Regions from separate parts of the Amycolatopsis sp. CFH S0740 genome, predicted to be linked through region 1. Evidence: riboswitches for the same ligand, from Rfam matches in the RefSeq annotation. Region 1 holds a riboswitch; the other holds the start of a gene.

Region 1 (7,404 bases):
CTTGTTCGAGGCCTGCTGGTCCGGACCCGCCTGGCCCGGCTGCCCTGGCTGCTGGCCCGGCTGGCCGCCGGGCTGCCCTGGCTGGCCCGACGCCGGCGCCGACGAAGCGGCGGACGACGAGGCCGGTGCCGACGAGGCGGGCGACGACGGCGCGGAGCTGGGCGCCGAGGAGGAGGACGAGGACGGCGCGGACGACGATCCGCCGGGCGCGCTGGGCTCGCCGGACGTGCTCGGCCCGGCGTTCTGGTCGCCGCTCGTGTTGAGCACGGTGACCCCGCCGATGACGGCGGCGACGACCGCTACCCCGATCAGCGCGACCCCCGCGGCCTTCAACGGCCGGGACAGTCCCGAGAAGACGCTCATGACAGCTCGATCCCCAACCGCCGGGCCCCGCGTTTGCGCTGACGGGCGGCGCGCGTTTTACGCAGCCGCTTGACCAGCATCGGATCGGCCGCGACGGCCTCCGGCTTGGCCAGCAGCGTGTTCAGCAACTGGTAGTAACGGGTGGAGGACAGTCCGAAGCGCTCCCGGATGGCGTTCTCCTTCGCCCCGGCGTGGCGCCACCACTGCCGCTCGAACGCGAGGATGTCCAGTTCGCGTTCGGTCAGGCCACCGACATTCTCCGGCGGCGACGGCTGGTTTTCAGCCATCGACTCCGCGGCGTCCATGCGGTCCTCGCAATCGGTGTCGGCAGTCCTTCCGCGGGCGTCATTGAACCACGGAACCCATGCTCGACATGGGCATCCGACACGGCGCGTCACGGTCCGATCCAGGTGTACCAGAAGGGTCCGACTAAACTCGGCGTCCGTGACCGTCCACCCCATCTGCATCGCCGGCGAACCCGTGCTGCACCAGCCCACGCGCGAGATCACCGAGTTCGACGACAAACTCGCCACTCTCGTCGAGGACATGTTCGAGACCATGTACGCGGCCGAGGGCGTCGGCCTCGCGGCCAACCAGATCGGGCTCGACCTGCGAGTGTTCGTATACGACTGCCCGGACGACGAGGGCGTCGAGCACAAGGGCGTGGTGGTCAACCCGAAGCTCGAGACCTCCGAGATCCCGGAGACCATGCCGGACCCGGACGACGACTGGGAGGGCTGCCTGTCGGCCCCCGGCGAGTCGTACCCGACCGGGCGCGCCTCGTGGGCGAAGGTGACCGGATTCGACGTCGAGGGAAATCCGATCGAGGTCGAGGGCACCGGCTACTTCGCGCGGTGCCTGCAGCATGAGACCGATCACCTCGACGGGTTCATCTATCTGGACCGGCTCGTCGGCCGCCACGCGCGCGCGGCGAAGAAGATGCTCAAGAAAAACAAGTGGGGCGTTCCCGGCCTGACCTGGCTGCCGCCCAAGGAACCCGCGGACGCCTGACCCGCGCCGAATTCCCCGAAGGCCTCCCCGAAATCACCGGGGAGGCCTTCGTTGTGCTTCGGCCAGACGGGCGGGAGGGTTGTGTCAACCCGACACCGCATGGCATCGTCGGACAAGCAACCTCAACCGAATGCAACGCGGGAGCTCGCGCCTTGGCGGGCTGAGAGGGTGGCTGGTGTCCATCTCGCGGACACCCGGCGTCACCGACCGCATGAACCTGACCGGGTAATGCCGGCGTAGGGAGTGAACGTCGTTGACGACGCTGGAAAACCAGGGTGCCATCGCCCCGTCCGTCACCACCGGGCCGATCACCGGCTCGCGGAAGGTCTACCACCGCACCGAATCCGGACTGCGGGTTCCGGCGCGGCGGATCGACCTGTCGAACGGGGAGCATTTCGACGTGTACGACACGTCCGGCCCCTACACCGATCCGGACGCGAACATCGATGTCCACAATGGACTGCACCCGCTCCGCTCCGGCTGGGCTGACGGACGGGAGCACAACACCCAGCTCGGCTGGGCCAAAGCCGGGGTCATCACCCGGGAAATGGAGTTCATCGCCGCGCGCGAACGCTGCACTCCGGAGTTCGTGCGGGACGAGGTCGCCCGCGGTCGCGCGGTGATTCCGGTCAACCGCAAGCACCCGGAGACCGAGCCGATGATCATCGGCAAGAACTTCCTGGTGAAGATCAACGCCAACATGGGAAACTCGGCCGTCTGGTCCTCTGTGGAGGAAGAGGTCGACAAGATGGTGTGGGCCACCCGCTGGGGAGCCGACACGATCATGGACCTCTCCACCGGCAAGCGGATCCACGAGACGCGCGAGTGGATCGTGCGCAACTCGCCGGTCCCGGTCGGCACCGTGCCGATCTACCAGGCGCTGGAAAAGGTCAACGGGGAGCCGGAAAAGCTCACCTGGGAGATCTACCGCGACACCGTGATCGAGCAGTGCGAGCAGGGCGTCGACTACATGACGGTGCACGCGGGCGTGCTGCTGCGCTACATCCCGCTCACCGCGCGCCGGGTCACCGGCATCGTCAGCCGCGGCGGGTCGATCATGGCCGCCTGGTGCCTCGCGCACCACCAGGAATCCTTCCTGTACACGCATTTCTCCGAGCTGTGCGAGATCCTGCGCGAGTACGACGTCACGTTCTCCCTCGGCGACGGCCTCCGTCCCGGTTCGATCGCGGACGCCAACGACCGCGCCCAGTTCGCCGAACTGGAAACCCTCGGCGAGCTGACGCACATCGCGCGCGAGCACGACGTGCAGGTGATGATCGAAGGCCCCGGCCACGTGCCGATGCACAAGATCAAGGAAAACGTTGAGCTGGAGGAAAAGCTCACCGGCGAGGCCCCGTTCTACACGCTCGGCCCGCTCGCCACGGACATCGCCCCGGCATACGACCACATCACCTCGGCGATCGGCGCGGCGCAGATCGGCTGGTACGGCACGGCGATGCTGTGCTACGTCACGCCGAAGGAGCACCTCGGCCTGCCCAACCGCGACGACGTGAAGACCGGCGTGATCACCTACAAGATCGCCGCGCACGCCGCCGACCTCGCCAAGGGCCACCAGTACGCGCAGGACTGGGACGACGAGTTGTCCAAGGCCCGCTTCGAATTCCGGTGGAACGACCAGTTCAACTTGTCGCTCGACCCGGACACCGCGCGGTCCTTCCACGACGAGACGCTCCCCGCGGAACCGGCGAAGACAGCCCACTTCTGCTCGATGTGCGGGCCGAAGTTCTGTTCGATGCGGATCACCCAGGACGTGCGCAAGTACGCCGAGGAGCACGGTCTGTCCTCTGTGGAGGCGATCGAGGCGGGCATGGCCGAGAAGTCCGCGGAGTTTTCCGAGCAGGGCAACAAGGTCTACCTGCCCGTGGTCAACCAGTGACAGTCACCCCTCGTACCGCCCTCACCATCGCCGGATCCGATTCCGGCGGTGGTGCGGGCGTGCAGGCGGATCTGCGCACGTTCTTCGCCAACGGCGTGCACGGCCTGGTCGCGCTCACCGCGGTCACGGTGCAGAATTCGCTGGGCGTGCAAGGGTTTTCCGAGATCCCGGTCGACGTCGTCACCGCGCAGATCAAAGCGGTCGCCGAGGACATGGGCGTCAACGCGGCGAAGACCGGCATGCTCGCTACCGCGGACATCATTCAGGCAGTAGCGAAAACGCTGGACGAAGTCCACATTGGACGCGCCACGGACACTCCGTTCGTGGTCGACCCGGTGGCCGCGTCGATGACCGGCCACGCGCTGCTCCGCGAAGAAGCGCTGGAAGCGATCCGCACGGAACTGTTTCCGCGCGCCACGCTCATCACGCCGAATCTCGACGAGGTCCGGCTGCTGACCGGCGTCACAGTCACCGACGCGAAGAGCCAGCGCGCCGCCGCGGAAGCGTTGCTGGAGTTCGGTTCCCAGTGGGTTCTGGTGAAGGGCGGGCACCTCTACGACGCCGCCGACTGCGTCGATCTGCTCACCGACGGCTCGGCGGTCATCGAGTTGAGCGGACCGCGCATCGACACCGAGAACACCCACGGCGGCGGCGACACCATGGCGTCCGCGATCACCTCGTCGCTCGCGAAGGGCGCGGACGTGCCCACCGCGGTCGCGGAGGCGAAACGGTTCATCGAACGCTGCGTCCAGGAGGCGTATCCGCTCGGTGCCGGGGTCGGCCCGGTTTCCCCGTTCTGGCGGCTCGCGAATCCGCAGTGAATGCGACACTGGCCGGATGAGCGAGACACCGGAAGCATTGTGGGCGCGGCTGCCGCTTGAGGTGCAGCACGAGGTCGACGGCCTGGTCACCGAGCACCGCACCGCTTCGGCGGTCAAAACGATCCGCAAATCGGGCGTCACGCCGCGGCCGGGGATCGCCGAAGCGCAAGCGGTGTACGAATACCGGATGTCGGTGCTGAAGCCGCCGCCGCGGTTTTAGCCGCGCGAATCCACCGTTGGCAGCACGGTCGTGAGGCCGGTCCAATCGGACGTCACCACGGACGCGTGCTGTTTGGCCAGTTCGGCGACGCGCTGGGTCGCCTGGTCGACGGTCGGGTTGTGGTCGTCGATGGCCGGCGCGACGTTCTGGGCATCCGTCATCACCACGTAGTAGTGGTTTTCGTCGTACCAGGACATTCCGGCCTTCGCGAGCCATTCGCTCGCGTCTCCGTCGAAAACGACAAACCACGGTTTCTGCTCCGCGGTGTATTTGTCGCGTGGATCGCCGCCGGCGGCACCGTGCACGGTCGGGAAGATCTGGACCGAATTCAGCTTCCCGGCCGCCTTCTGGTCCAGCAGGTAACGGACGTACTCGACATCGGTGTGCAGCGTGTCGGTCGGGTTTCCTTCTTCGACAGTGCCGGGGATGATCTCGGTGAGCACCTTGCCCCGCAACGCGTCCAGCGTCGGCCAGTTGTCCGCTTTGGACGCTTCATCCAGCGTGGCGTGGCTGCCGAGCAGATCCGCGGGCTTGAACACCGCGTCGCCGAGGTGGTCGCGGAACGCGGCGTCCAACTGGGCCGGACCGAGGCCGGTATTCGCCGAGAAACCGGTCTTCATTTCGATCTTCACCGTGAGCGGCCCGCGGCCGGGATGGGCGCCGAGCCAGATCCGGATGTCGTCCAGGCACGATTCGAGGTCCTTGTTGGTCCCGCCGGAGTAAAGGTCGGCCGCGGTGTGCGCGTCGACGCAGTTGTTGCCGTTGCCCAGCGGGTTGGAGTGGCTGACCTTCCACTCGTGGGTGAAGAAGTCCGGCCAGACGTCGAGTTCGAGCAGGGACGAGCCGTTGTCCAGCGCCTGCGCCAGGTACGGGTACGCGGCCGGGTCGTAGGTGTTGTGCACGCCGACCGTGGTCACGTGCGAAAGCTGGGGGCTGTCCGCGCTGGCGACCCCCGGTACCGCCAGCGTGGACAGGAGCAGGAGACCGGCCGCGGCGAGCTTCACTGATGTCTCCTTCGTCACGGGGACCAGCACGAACGTTTACTGTGCCATCGTGGTGGACTGTGAATGAAGCACAGTTGCCTCAATGGACCAGACCAGAAGTCGGAACGCGCACATGACTGAGAACCCGAGCCCGCCCTCCGCGCTCACCATCGCCGGATCGGATTCCGGCGGGGCCGCCGGACTGCAGGCGGACCTGCGGACCTTCCTCACCTGCGGGGTGCACGGCCTGGTCGCGGTCACCGCGGTCACCGTCCAGAACACGCTCGGCGTGCACGACCGCGCCGACCTCCCGCCGCACATCGTCGCCGGGCAGATCGAGGCGGTCGCGGCGGACATGGGCGTCGGCGCGGCGAAGACCGGCATGCTCGCGTCCGCGGAGATCATCCACGCGGTCGCGGCGGCCTGCGACAAGGCCGGGATCGGGCGCGACGGCGCGATCCCGTTCGTGGTCGACCCGGTGGCCGCGGCGATGACCGGCCAGTCGCTGTTCGACGACGACGGCCTCGCCGCGCTGCGCGACGAACTCCTGCCGCGCGCCACCGTCCTCACCCCGAACCTGGACGAGGTGCGGCTGCTCACCGGCATGACCGTGACCGACCGCGAAGGCATGCACACCGCGGCTGTCGTGCTGCACCAGCTGGGCCCGAAGTACGTGCTCGTGAAGAGCGGCCACCTGCAGTCCGACCCGGAGTGCGTCGACCTGCTCTTCGACGGTTCGACGTTCGTGGAGCTGCCCGGCCCGCGCTGGCAGACGCCGCACACGCACGGGGCGGGCGACACCATGGCGTCCGCGCTCACCGCCGGGCTGGCCAAAGGCATGCCGGTGGTCGAGGCGGCGCGCTACGGCAAGTGGTTCGTGTCGCAGGCCGTCGAACACTCGTACCCGATGGGCGCGAAAGTCGGCCCGGTGTCGGCGTTCTGGCGGCTGGCCCCGGAAGAGCGCTAGCCCTCGTCGGAGATCAGGGCTTCCAGCGCGGGCAGCGCGGCGATGATCGACTCGCGAGCCTCGGGCGTGAGCCGGTCGAGGCGGCGGTTGAGTTCCTGCACGCGGGTCGACCGCACGCCGGAGACGAGGCGTTCGCCTTCCTCGGTGGCGCGGGCGAGCCAGGCGCGCCGGTCGACCGGGTCGGATTCGCGCGTGACGTAACCGGCCTCCACCAGGGTGGCCACGATCCGCGACATCGTGGCCGCCGCGACGCCTTCCTTCGCGGCGAGGTCGCCGAGGCGCAGTTCGCCGAAGTGGACGAGCGTGGCCAGCGCGGAAATCGACCCGTGTCCGGGCCCGGGCGCGCCCGCCTGGCGCAGGGAGCGGGAAAGCCGCCCCACCGCTAGATACAACCGGCCCGTTACGTCCTGGACCGAGGAAAGAGTCACGATCGGCTCCTTCTGACGCTGGTGCCCGCCGCTGGGTGCGCCGGAAAGGGTGCCGTCAACCATACGGCGTACCCGTGCTCAATCCGTGTCAAGCGCGGGCGAAATCACCACAACCCGACTATTTGTGCAGCTTGGCCGCCCCATTCAGAGCACCGACACGTCAAGCGGCAGCTCCGCGGGCGGCGGCAGCGGCGCGGCGGCCTCCGCCCGGAACGACTGCAGCAGGTAGCCGGCGAGCCGCCGCGACGCCGCTGGTGCCGCCGCTCCCGCGCCCGATCGCAGCCCGCCGTTCGCCAGCAAGATCAACGACAGGTCGGAAACCGCGAAGTCGGCCCGCAGCGCACCGGCGTCCTGCGCCCGGCGGATCAACTCGGCGAATGCCCGCAACGCCCGGTCCCGCAACTCGGCGAAGGCGGCTTGATCCGGCAGCGCGGTCACGATCGCGGCGGAGAAACCGTGGTTGCGCGCCTGCATCGAGCACACCTCCTCGATCACCCGGCAGAACCCACGCCACGGATCGGGGTCGGCGAGCGCCTCGTCGAGCATGCCCGCGCACTCGGCCATCGGCTCCGCGAAGGCTTCCGCGACCAGGTCGGCCTTGGTCGGGAAATGGCGGTACACCGTGGCGACGCCCAGACCCGCGCGGCGCGCCAGCTCGCTCATCGACACGTCGAGCCCCTCGGTCTCGAACGTGCGCTCGGCGACCTCGAGGAG
Region 2 (7,404 bases), on a different contig from region 1:
GCAGCGCGGTGATCTTGCTGCGCCGCAACAGATCCGCCAGGTCGATCGCCAGTTGCTCGCGGAGGCCAGCGTCCAATCCGGACAGCGGCTCGTCCAGCAGCAGCAAGCGCGGTTCCGGAGCCAGCGCACGAGCCAACGCGACCCGCTGCGCCTGCCCACCGGACAGCTCGGTCACCCGTCGCCGTTCGTAGCCTTCCAGGCCGACAAGCTTGAGCAGTTCCTCGACGCGTGCCGCGTGCCGTTCTCGGGGCACGCCGTGCATCCGCAGGCCGAACGCGATGTTCGCGGCGACGTCTCGGTGCGGAAACAGCTGTCCGTCCTGGAACACCAGACCGAATTCGCGCTTGTGCACCGGCACCGCGGCGAGATCAGTGCCGTCCCACGAAACCGAACCGGACGACACCGGTTCCAGCCCAGTGATCGCGCGCAGCAGCGTCGACTTGCCCGAACCGGACGGTCCGAGCAACGCGAGCACCTCGCCGTCGGCGATGTCCAACCGCGCGTCGCGGACCGCAGCGAACGATCCATAGTGGACAGTCAGGTCCCGTACCGTTAACGCCATCAGAACTCCCCGACTGTGCTGCGGCCGCGGACCGAGCCGAACCGGTCGATCAGCGCCACCGCCACCACAGTCACCACCATGAGCAGGGCGCACGAGGCGTACGCCATCTGGTTGTTCAGCTCCCCCGGCCTGCTGATCAGCGTCGCAACGGCCACCGGCAGCGTCGGCGCGTCCGGCCGGGCGAGGAAGCTGGTCGCGCCGAACTCGCCGAGCGCGACGACGTACCCGAAGCCCGCCGCGGCCATCACCGACCGCGCGACCAGCGGAAAGTCGATCTCCCGCCACACCCGCGCCGGGCTCGCGCCGAGCGTCGCAGCGGCTTGGCGCAGCCGGACGTCGACCGCGCGCAGCACCGGCAGGATCATCCGCACCACCAGCGGCATGATCACCAGGGCTTGCGCGAACGGCACGAGCAACGGCGACGTGCGCAGGTCGCCGGGCAGCGCGTCGAGCGTCACGAGATAGCCGAAGCCGACGGTCACCGCGGACACGCCCAACGGGAGCATCAACGCGACGTCCATGGTCTCGCCCATCCCGCGCGCGAGCCCGCCGGGCGAACGCCGAAGCGCCACCAGCACGACGCTGGCGACCAGCCCGACGGCCATCGCCAGCAGCGTCGCGTCGGTGGCCGCGGCGAGCGAATTCTGCGCCGCGATCCAGCCGGACACCTGCAGGGCGTCGTTCTGCCCGACGGTGTTGAGCGCCCGGTATCCGGCGAGGCTCCATCCGTCCGAGCCGGACACCGACTCGACGAGCAGCGAGACGATCGGCGTCAGCAGCAGGCCGAGCACCACGACCGCGGCACCGATCGTCCACCACTCCCCGCCGCGCGGCCGACGTGCGGTGACCTGCGCGGACCGCAGCTTCACCGCGTTCTCCCGCTTCCGGCGCGCCATCGCCCCGAGCACCAGCGCGGCGACCACGGCGGCGAACTGGATCAGTGACAACGCGGCCGCGCCGGAGAGGTCGAGCAGGTCGACCGTCCGGAGGTAGATCTCGGTCTCGAGCGTCCGGTAGCTCCCGCCGCCAAGGATCAGCACCACGCCGAAACTGGTGGCGCAGAACAGAAACACGACTGCGGCAGCGGACGCGAGGGCCGGGCCGAGCGCGGGCAGCGTCACCGACCGGAATGCCCGCCACGGCGAGGCTCCAAGTGCCCGCGCGGCTTCGGTTGCTCGCGGATCGAGGTGCGCCCACAGCCCGGCGACCGTCCGCGCGACGACGGCGACGTTGAAGAAGGCGTTGGCCAGGACGAGCGGCAGCACGCCGCCGTCCGGCCAGATCGCCCGGAAAGCCAAGCCGACGACGACCGTCGGCAGCACGAACGGGACCAGCACGATCGTGCGCGCAAGCCCGACCCCGGGCAGCCGCACCCGCGCCAGGAGGTACGCCACCGGCAGCCCGGCGAGCACCGCGACCACGGTCGACGCGGCCGCGCTGGCCAGCGTGAACCCGGCGAGCCGCCACGTCTGCGGGTCGCCGAGCACGGTGTCGACGCCGCCCGCGGAAAACCCCCGGCCGACGATCGCCACGACCGGCCAGGCGAAGAACACCACCAGGAACGCGACCGGCAGCAGACCGAGCAGCGTGAGCCCGACAGTGCGCGCGGGGATCACGCGCCCATGAGCGAGCGCCATTCCCCGATCCACTTCTCCCGGCCAGCCTGCACCTTGTCCGCGGGCATCGTGGCCGGCGCCTGCGGCAGCGGAGCCGCGGTAGCCCAGCCCGCCGGCAGTTCGACGCCCTGACGCGCCGGGTAGACGTACATGTTCGCCGCGACCGTCGTCTGGAACTGCTGCGACAAGAGGAAGTCGACGACCTTCTGCGCCTGCGGGATCTGCTTGCCGTTGGTGAGCACGCCCGCGTACTCGACCTGGCGGAAGCACGTGTCGAGCAGCGCCTTGGTACGCGGTTTGCCGTCCTCCCCGAGCTCAGCGGCGGGTGACGAGGCGTAGGACACGACGATCGGCCGCGGGCCCTTGCCCGACGAGCCGGAGAAGTCCTTGGTGTAGGCCTCCTCCCAGCCGCTGACGGTCTTGAGGCCGTTGTCCTTCAGCTTCTGCCAGTAGCCCTGCCAGCCGTTCTCGCCGTACTTCGCGACCGTGCCGAGCAGGAAGGCCAGCCCCGGCGACGCGGTGGCCGGGCTCTCCGCGACGGTCAGGTCCTTGTACTTGGGGTCGGCGAGGTCGTCGTAGCTCTTCGGCTCCGGGAGACCCTTGCTCGCGAAGTACGCCGGGTCGATGTTCACGCAGACGTCGCCGAGGTCGACCGCCGCCAGCCGGTGCTGCGGGTCGACGGAGTAGCGCTGCGGGCCGCGGTCGGCCTCCGGGCTGGTGTAGGGCTGGAAGACGCCCTCGCTGAGCGCACGGGAGGCGAAGGTGTTGTCGACGCCGTACGCGACGTCGCCGATCGGGTTGCCCTTCGTGAGCACGAGCTTGTTGGTGAGCGCGCCGGCGTCGCCGGACTTGAGGATCTTGAGCTTGATCCCGGACTGGCGCTGGAAGGCGTCGAGCACGTCCTGCGGGGCGGCGAACGAATCGTGCGTGACCAGCGTGACGGTCGGCGTCTGCTGGTCCTGGCTCGCGGACGACCCGCCCGAGTCTCCGCTGGACAGCGAGCAGGCGCTGGCGAGCATCGAGACCCCGGCGAGGCCTGCCACCGTGCGGACGGTCCGCGACATCATTCTTCCCCTCCTGCACTGCGCCGGATGAGGGAGAGCGATACGGCCTCCCTACGCCGGCATGATCCGGATCCAGGTGCGAACGGTCGCGGGTTGACGGCCCGCCTCTCAGCCCGGCGTACCGGACTCCCGTGGCAATGCCGCAGCGTAGCCGACACCATGGAGTGATGACGCAGCTATTGAACGACTCAGCGGTGGAAGAGGCCCTAGGCACCGTCCCGGAGTGGCAACGCGAGGACGCCGTCATCGTGCGGACGGTCGAACTCCCGTCCTTCCCGGCGGCGATCGAGGTGGTGGGCCGGGTGGCCGAACTGGCCGAGGAAGCCGACCACCATCCGGACATCGACATCCGCTGGCGCACCCTGACCTTCCGCCTCAGCACCCACTACCTCGGCGGCCTGACCGAACGCGATTTCGCGCTGGCCCGCCAGATCGACGAGGTACTGGCGGCCCGCTGACCAGGTGTGATGTCGGCAACCCTGGCAACATGAACGGCCCCTTCGCGCGTCTTCCGGACAGACGCGACGGAAGGAGGCCTCATGGTCCAGGCACTCGTAGTGGGAATGGGTTCGTTCGGCCTGATGGTGGCCGCCGCGGGAGGCGTGCTGTGGCACACCGCGCGCAACCGACGTGACCTTGATCACAAGCGGTAACAGTGAGCTAGATCAAGGCGCTATCCCAGCGGAATCATCGGCACTCGCCCCGCTAGGACTCGCCATGAACAGCACATCCGCCCAGCTCACCGCCGCACAGCGCACGTGGGTCGCGGTGTTCTCGACCGCTGTCGTCCTCCTGTCGATGGTGGTGCTCGGCCTGCTCGGCTGAGCCCCGGCCGGTTCACGGCAGCGGGAACATCCGGATGAACCAGAACATGGCGATTCCGATGAGCCCGACCACGACCGAAGCGCCCCAGACGGCGTAGAGAACGATCCGCACCGGTGCATCTTTGCCGGGTGACCGGGGCGAGTAGGACGTTCGCCGAAATTGCCCCGGCGCGGGTCAGGCGTTCGAGACGAGCCGGAACCGCTCCCGGTACTCGCTGGGCGTCGTGTTCAGCGTCCGCCGGAAAGAGCGGTTCAACGTCGACACCGTGCCGAACCCGCACGTCCCGGCAATCCGCGACAACGTCTCGTCGGTCGTCTCCAGGCGATGCCGCGCGGCCTCGACCCTGGCGTGCTCGACGTAGGCGGCAGGGGTCATCCCCAGCTCCGCCTTGAACACGCGCGTGATCTGGCGGTCCGTCACATGCGCGTGCGCGGCGAGGTCGGAGACGGTCAGCGGATCCGCGAGGTGGGCCGCGATGTACTGCCGCAGCTCGTCGACCCGCCGGGTCGCGGACGCGGGCTCCAGCGACACGCTGAACTGGCTCTGCCCGCCTGGCCGGCGCAGGAACATCACCAGCTGACGAGCCACCCGCGAGGCTGATTCCGGACCGAAATCGTCGGCTACCAGTGCCAGCGCGAGATCGAGGCAGGCGCTCAGCCCGGCACCCGTCCACACGGACCCGTCGCGGATGAAGATCGGATCCGCGTCGACCGTCACCTCGGGATGCTCCGCGGCCAGCTGCCGGGCCGTCGACCAGTGCGTAGTGGCGCGTTTGCCGTCGAGCAGCCCCGCCGCCGCCAGGATGTGCGCGCCGACGCAGACGGACGCCACCCGGCGCGTCCGCCCAGCCATCCTGCGCACCTGCTCGACCACGGCCGGGTCGCATTGAGCGACGACCTCGCCTTTGCCGCCCGTCGTCACGGCCCCGGGCACGATCAACGTGTCGATCGCCTTTCTCCCCAGCTCAGCGAACGTCACGTCGGGCAAGACGCGCACTCCGGCCGAGGTGGTCACCGGGTCCAGCGTCTCGGCGGCGAGCACCACCTCGTAGCCCGTCGGACGGTCCATTTCCCGCTGCAGCAAGGAAAACACCTCAGCGGGACCGGTTACGTCGAGCAGGTCGATCCGGTCGAACAGAACGACGACCACCAGTCTCTTCATTCGCGCCCCCATGTCGGTTTCTGCGCTTTGCATGTCATTGCCGACATCCGAAGCCGAGTCTAGCGTCGCTCGTGCGGAACGGAAACGAGAGGAAACCCCACCATGGCAAGGAAAACGCTGCGGGAGCTGAACGGTTTCGACCAGACCCCGGCAACGCTGGCCGACGCGACGCTGATCCTGGTCGACTACCAGAACACCTACACCCGCGGCGTGATGGAGCTGGAAGGCTGGCGCCCGGCGCTGACCGCGGCTCGGCAGTTGCTCGCCAAGGCCCGCGCCGCCGGTGCGAAGGTGATCCACGTCGTCCACGACAGCGGCGAGGGCACGCCGTACGACGTCCGAGCCGAGATCGGCAGCATCCACCCGGACGTCGCCCCGCTCGAAGGCGAACCGGTCGTCGTCAAGGGCGCGCCGAATTCCTTCGTGAACACCGACCTGGGCGCACGGGTTGACGAAGCCGGGCACAAGAACGTGGTGATCGCCGGGTTCATGACCAACATGTGCGTCACGTTCACCACCGAAGGCGCGTTCCTACGCGGCAACCACCCGACCGTCGTCGCCGACGCCTGCGCGACTCGTCCGTTGCCGACTCCCGCTGGGGAAGTCAGCGCGGATCAACTGCACAACAGCGCTTTGGCAACCATCGGGGATCTTTACGGCGTTGTCGTGCCGAGTGTTGCCGAGCTGAACTGAACCTCGGCCTCGGTCTCGGTCTCGGCGGGTCTTCTCCTGCCGAGACCGGTTCGTCAGAAGTCGATGAACCCCGCGACCACCTCCCGCACGATCCCATCGGATCCCGGAGTGCCGTAGAAGTAGACCGACCCGTAGCCCCAGAGATACTCCTCGATGACGTCCTCGAGCTCGCCCTCGACCGGCCAGCCCTCTTCGTTGACCTGAAAGAGAAACTGATGCCCGTCGGCACGCACTGCGTCGGCGTAGCTCGGCTCGTCTTGAATCAACACCGGCTCGTCCCCGAACTGGACGAGCGCGATCGAGCCTTCCTCGTCAGGCATTTCGGAGAGCGCCGCCGAGCGAAGCCCAGCCCACCCCAGATCGGCCCGCTCCCCGCGCGGCGAGGGCGGGTGCACCAGCGCACGCATCGCCATGTCCGGGTACTGGACGTCGCTGTCGCCGATGTCGAATCCGTTGCGCAGCACCACGGAAACCTCGTAGCCCTGCGCCCAGGGAGCTGCGGGGACGGTCAGCAAATAGCGGTGGGTCGCGAGGAGCGGATGCGCCTCGATCGCAACGGGCGGCGCACCACCCAGACGGCCTCCGTCCGCGCGATCCGGCAAGGACGGGGTGAAGAGCACGGGCATAGAAGGATCCTACGAACCAGGACCGACAATTTCGCGCCCGTGCTCAGCCGCTAAACCGGTCAGACGTTGAAGCGGAACTCCACGACGTCGCCGTCCGCCATCACGTAGTCCTTGCCCTCCATGCGGACCTTGCCCGCCGAACGCGCGGCCGCCATCGAGCCCGCTTCGACGAGGTCCTCGAACGACACGACCTCCGCCTTGATGAAGCCGCGCTCGAAGTCCGTGTGGATGACGCCGGCGGCCTGCGGGGCGGTCGCGCCCTGCGGGATCGTCCAGGCGCGGGATTCCTTCGGACCGGCCGTGAGGTACGTCTGCAGGCCGAGCGTGTGGAAGCCCGCGCGAGCGAGCGCGTTCAGGCCCGGCTCCAGCTGGCCGACGGACTCCAGCAGCTCGCGCACGGACTCCTCGTCGTCCAGCTCCAGCAGCTCGGCCTCGACCTTCGCGTCCAGGAACACCGCGTCCGCCGGGGCGACGAGCTTCGCCAGCTCCTCGCGGCGCGCCTCGTCGGTGAGCACGGCTTCGTCGGCGTTGAAGACGTACAGGAACGGCTTCGTGGTGAGCAGGCTCAGCTCGCGCAGCGCCTCGCCGTCGACGTCCTTCTGCGCCTGGAACAGCGTGCGCCCGGAGTCGAGGATTTCCTTGGCCTTCTGGGCGTTTTCGAGCGCCGGCCGCGCTTCCTTCTTGGTGCGCGCTTCCTTCTCCAGCCGCGGCAGCGCCTTCTCGAGCGTCTGCAGGTCGGCGAGGATCAGCTCGGTGTTGATCGTCTCGATGTCGGACATCGGGTCGATCCGGCCGTCGACGTGCACCACGTCCGGGTCGTCGAACACGCGGATGACCTGGCAGATCGCGTTGGCCTC

Evidence for each region. Region 1 has a riboswitch for thiamine pyrophosphate ahead of thiC (phosphomethylpyrimidine synthase ThiC). Riboswitches for the same ligand answer to the same signal wherever they lie in the genome.
Region 2: another riboswitch for thiamine pyrophosphate. It lies ahead of EIZ45_RS30090 (thiamine ABC transporter substrate binding subunit); the one in region 1 lies ahead of thiC (phosphomethylpyrimidine synthase ThiC).

The regions. Positions count from the first base shown of each region.
Region 1 is NZ_SDLS01000002.1:87,916-95,319, forward strand. It holds gene EIZ45_RS03660 (LytR C-terminal domain-containing protein) at 1-363, opposite strand, end outside; gene EIZ45_RS03665 (DUF3263 domain-containing protein) at 360-668, opposite strand; gene EIZ45_RS03670 (peptide deformylase) at 808-1,374, shown strand; TPP riboswitch at 1,502-1,634, shown strand; gene thiC (phosphomethylpyrimidine synthase ThiC) at 1,628-3,271, shown strand; gene thiD (bifunctional hydroxymethylpyrimidine kinase/phosphomethylpyrimidine kinase) at 3,268-4,092, shown strand; gene EIZ45_RS03685 (hypothetical protein) at 4,109-4,312, shown strand; gene EIZ45_RS03690 (phosphatidylinositol-specific phospholipase C domain-containing protein) at 4,309-5,316, opposite strand; gene thiD (bifunctional hydroxymethylpyrimidine kinase/phosphomethylpyrimidine kinase) at 5,429-6,262, shown strand; gene EIZ45_RS03700 (MarR family winged helix-turn-helix transcriptional regulator) at 6,259-6,690, opposite strand; gene EIZ45_RS03705 (TetR/AcrR family transcriptional regulator) at 6,835-7,404, opposite strand, start outside.
Region 2 is NZ_SDLS01000021.1:82,456-89,859, reverse strand. It holds gene EIZ45_RS30100 (ABC transporter ATP-binding protein) at 1-562, opposite strand, end outside; gene EIZ45_RS30095 (iron ABC transporter permease) at 562-2,199, opposite strand; gene EIZ45_RS30090 (thiamine ABC transporter substrate binding subunit) at 2,175-3,242, opposite strand; TPP riboswitch at 3,274-3,385, opposite strand; gene EIZ45_RS30085 (4a-hydroxytetrahydrobiopterin dehydratase) at 3,410-3,700, shown strand; gene EIZ45_RS30080 (GlxA family transcriptional regulator) at 4,242-5,228, opposite strand; gene EIZ45_RS30075 (cysteine hydrolase family protein) at 5,331-5,921, shown strand; gene EIZ45_RS30070 (hypothetical protein) at 5,975-6,547, opposite strand; gene ychF (redox-regulated ATPase YchF) at 6,607-7,404, opposite strand, start outside.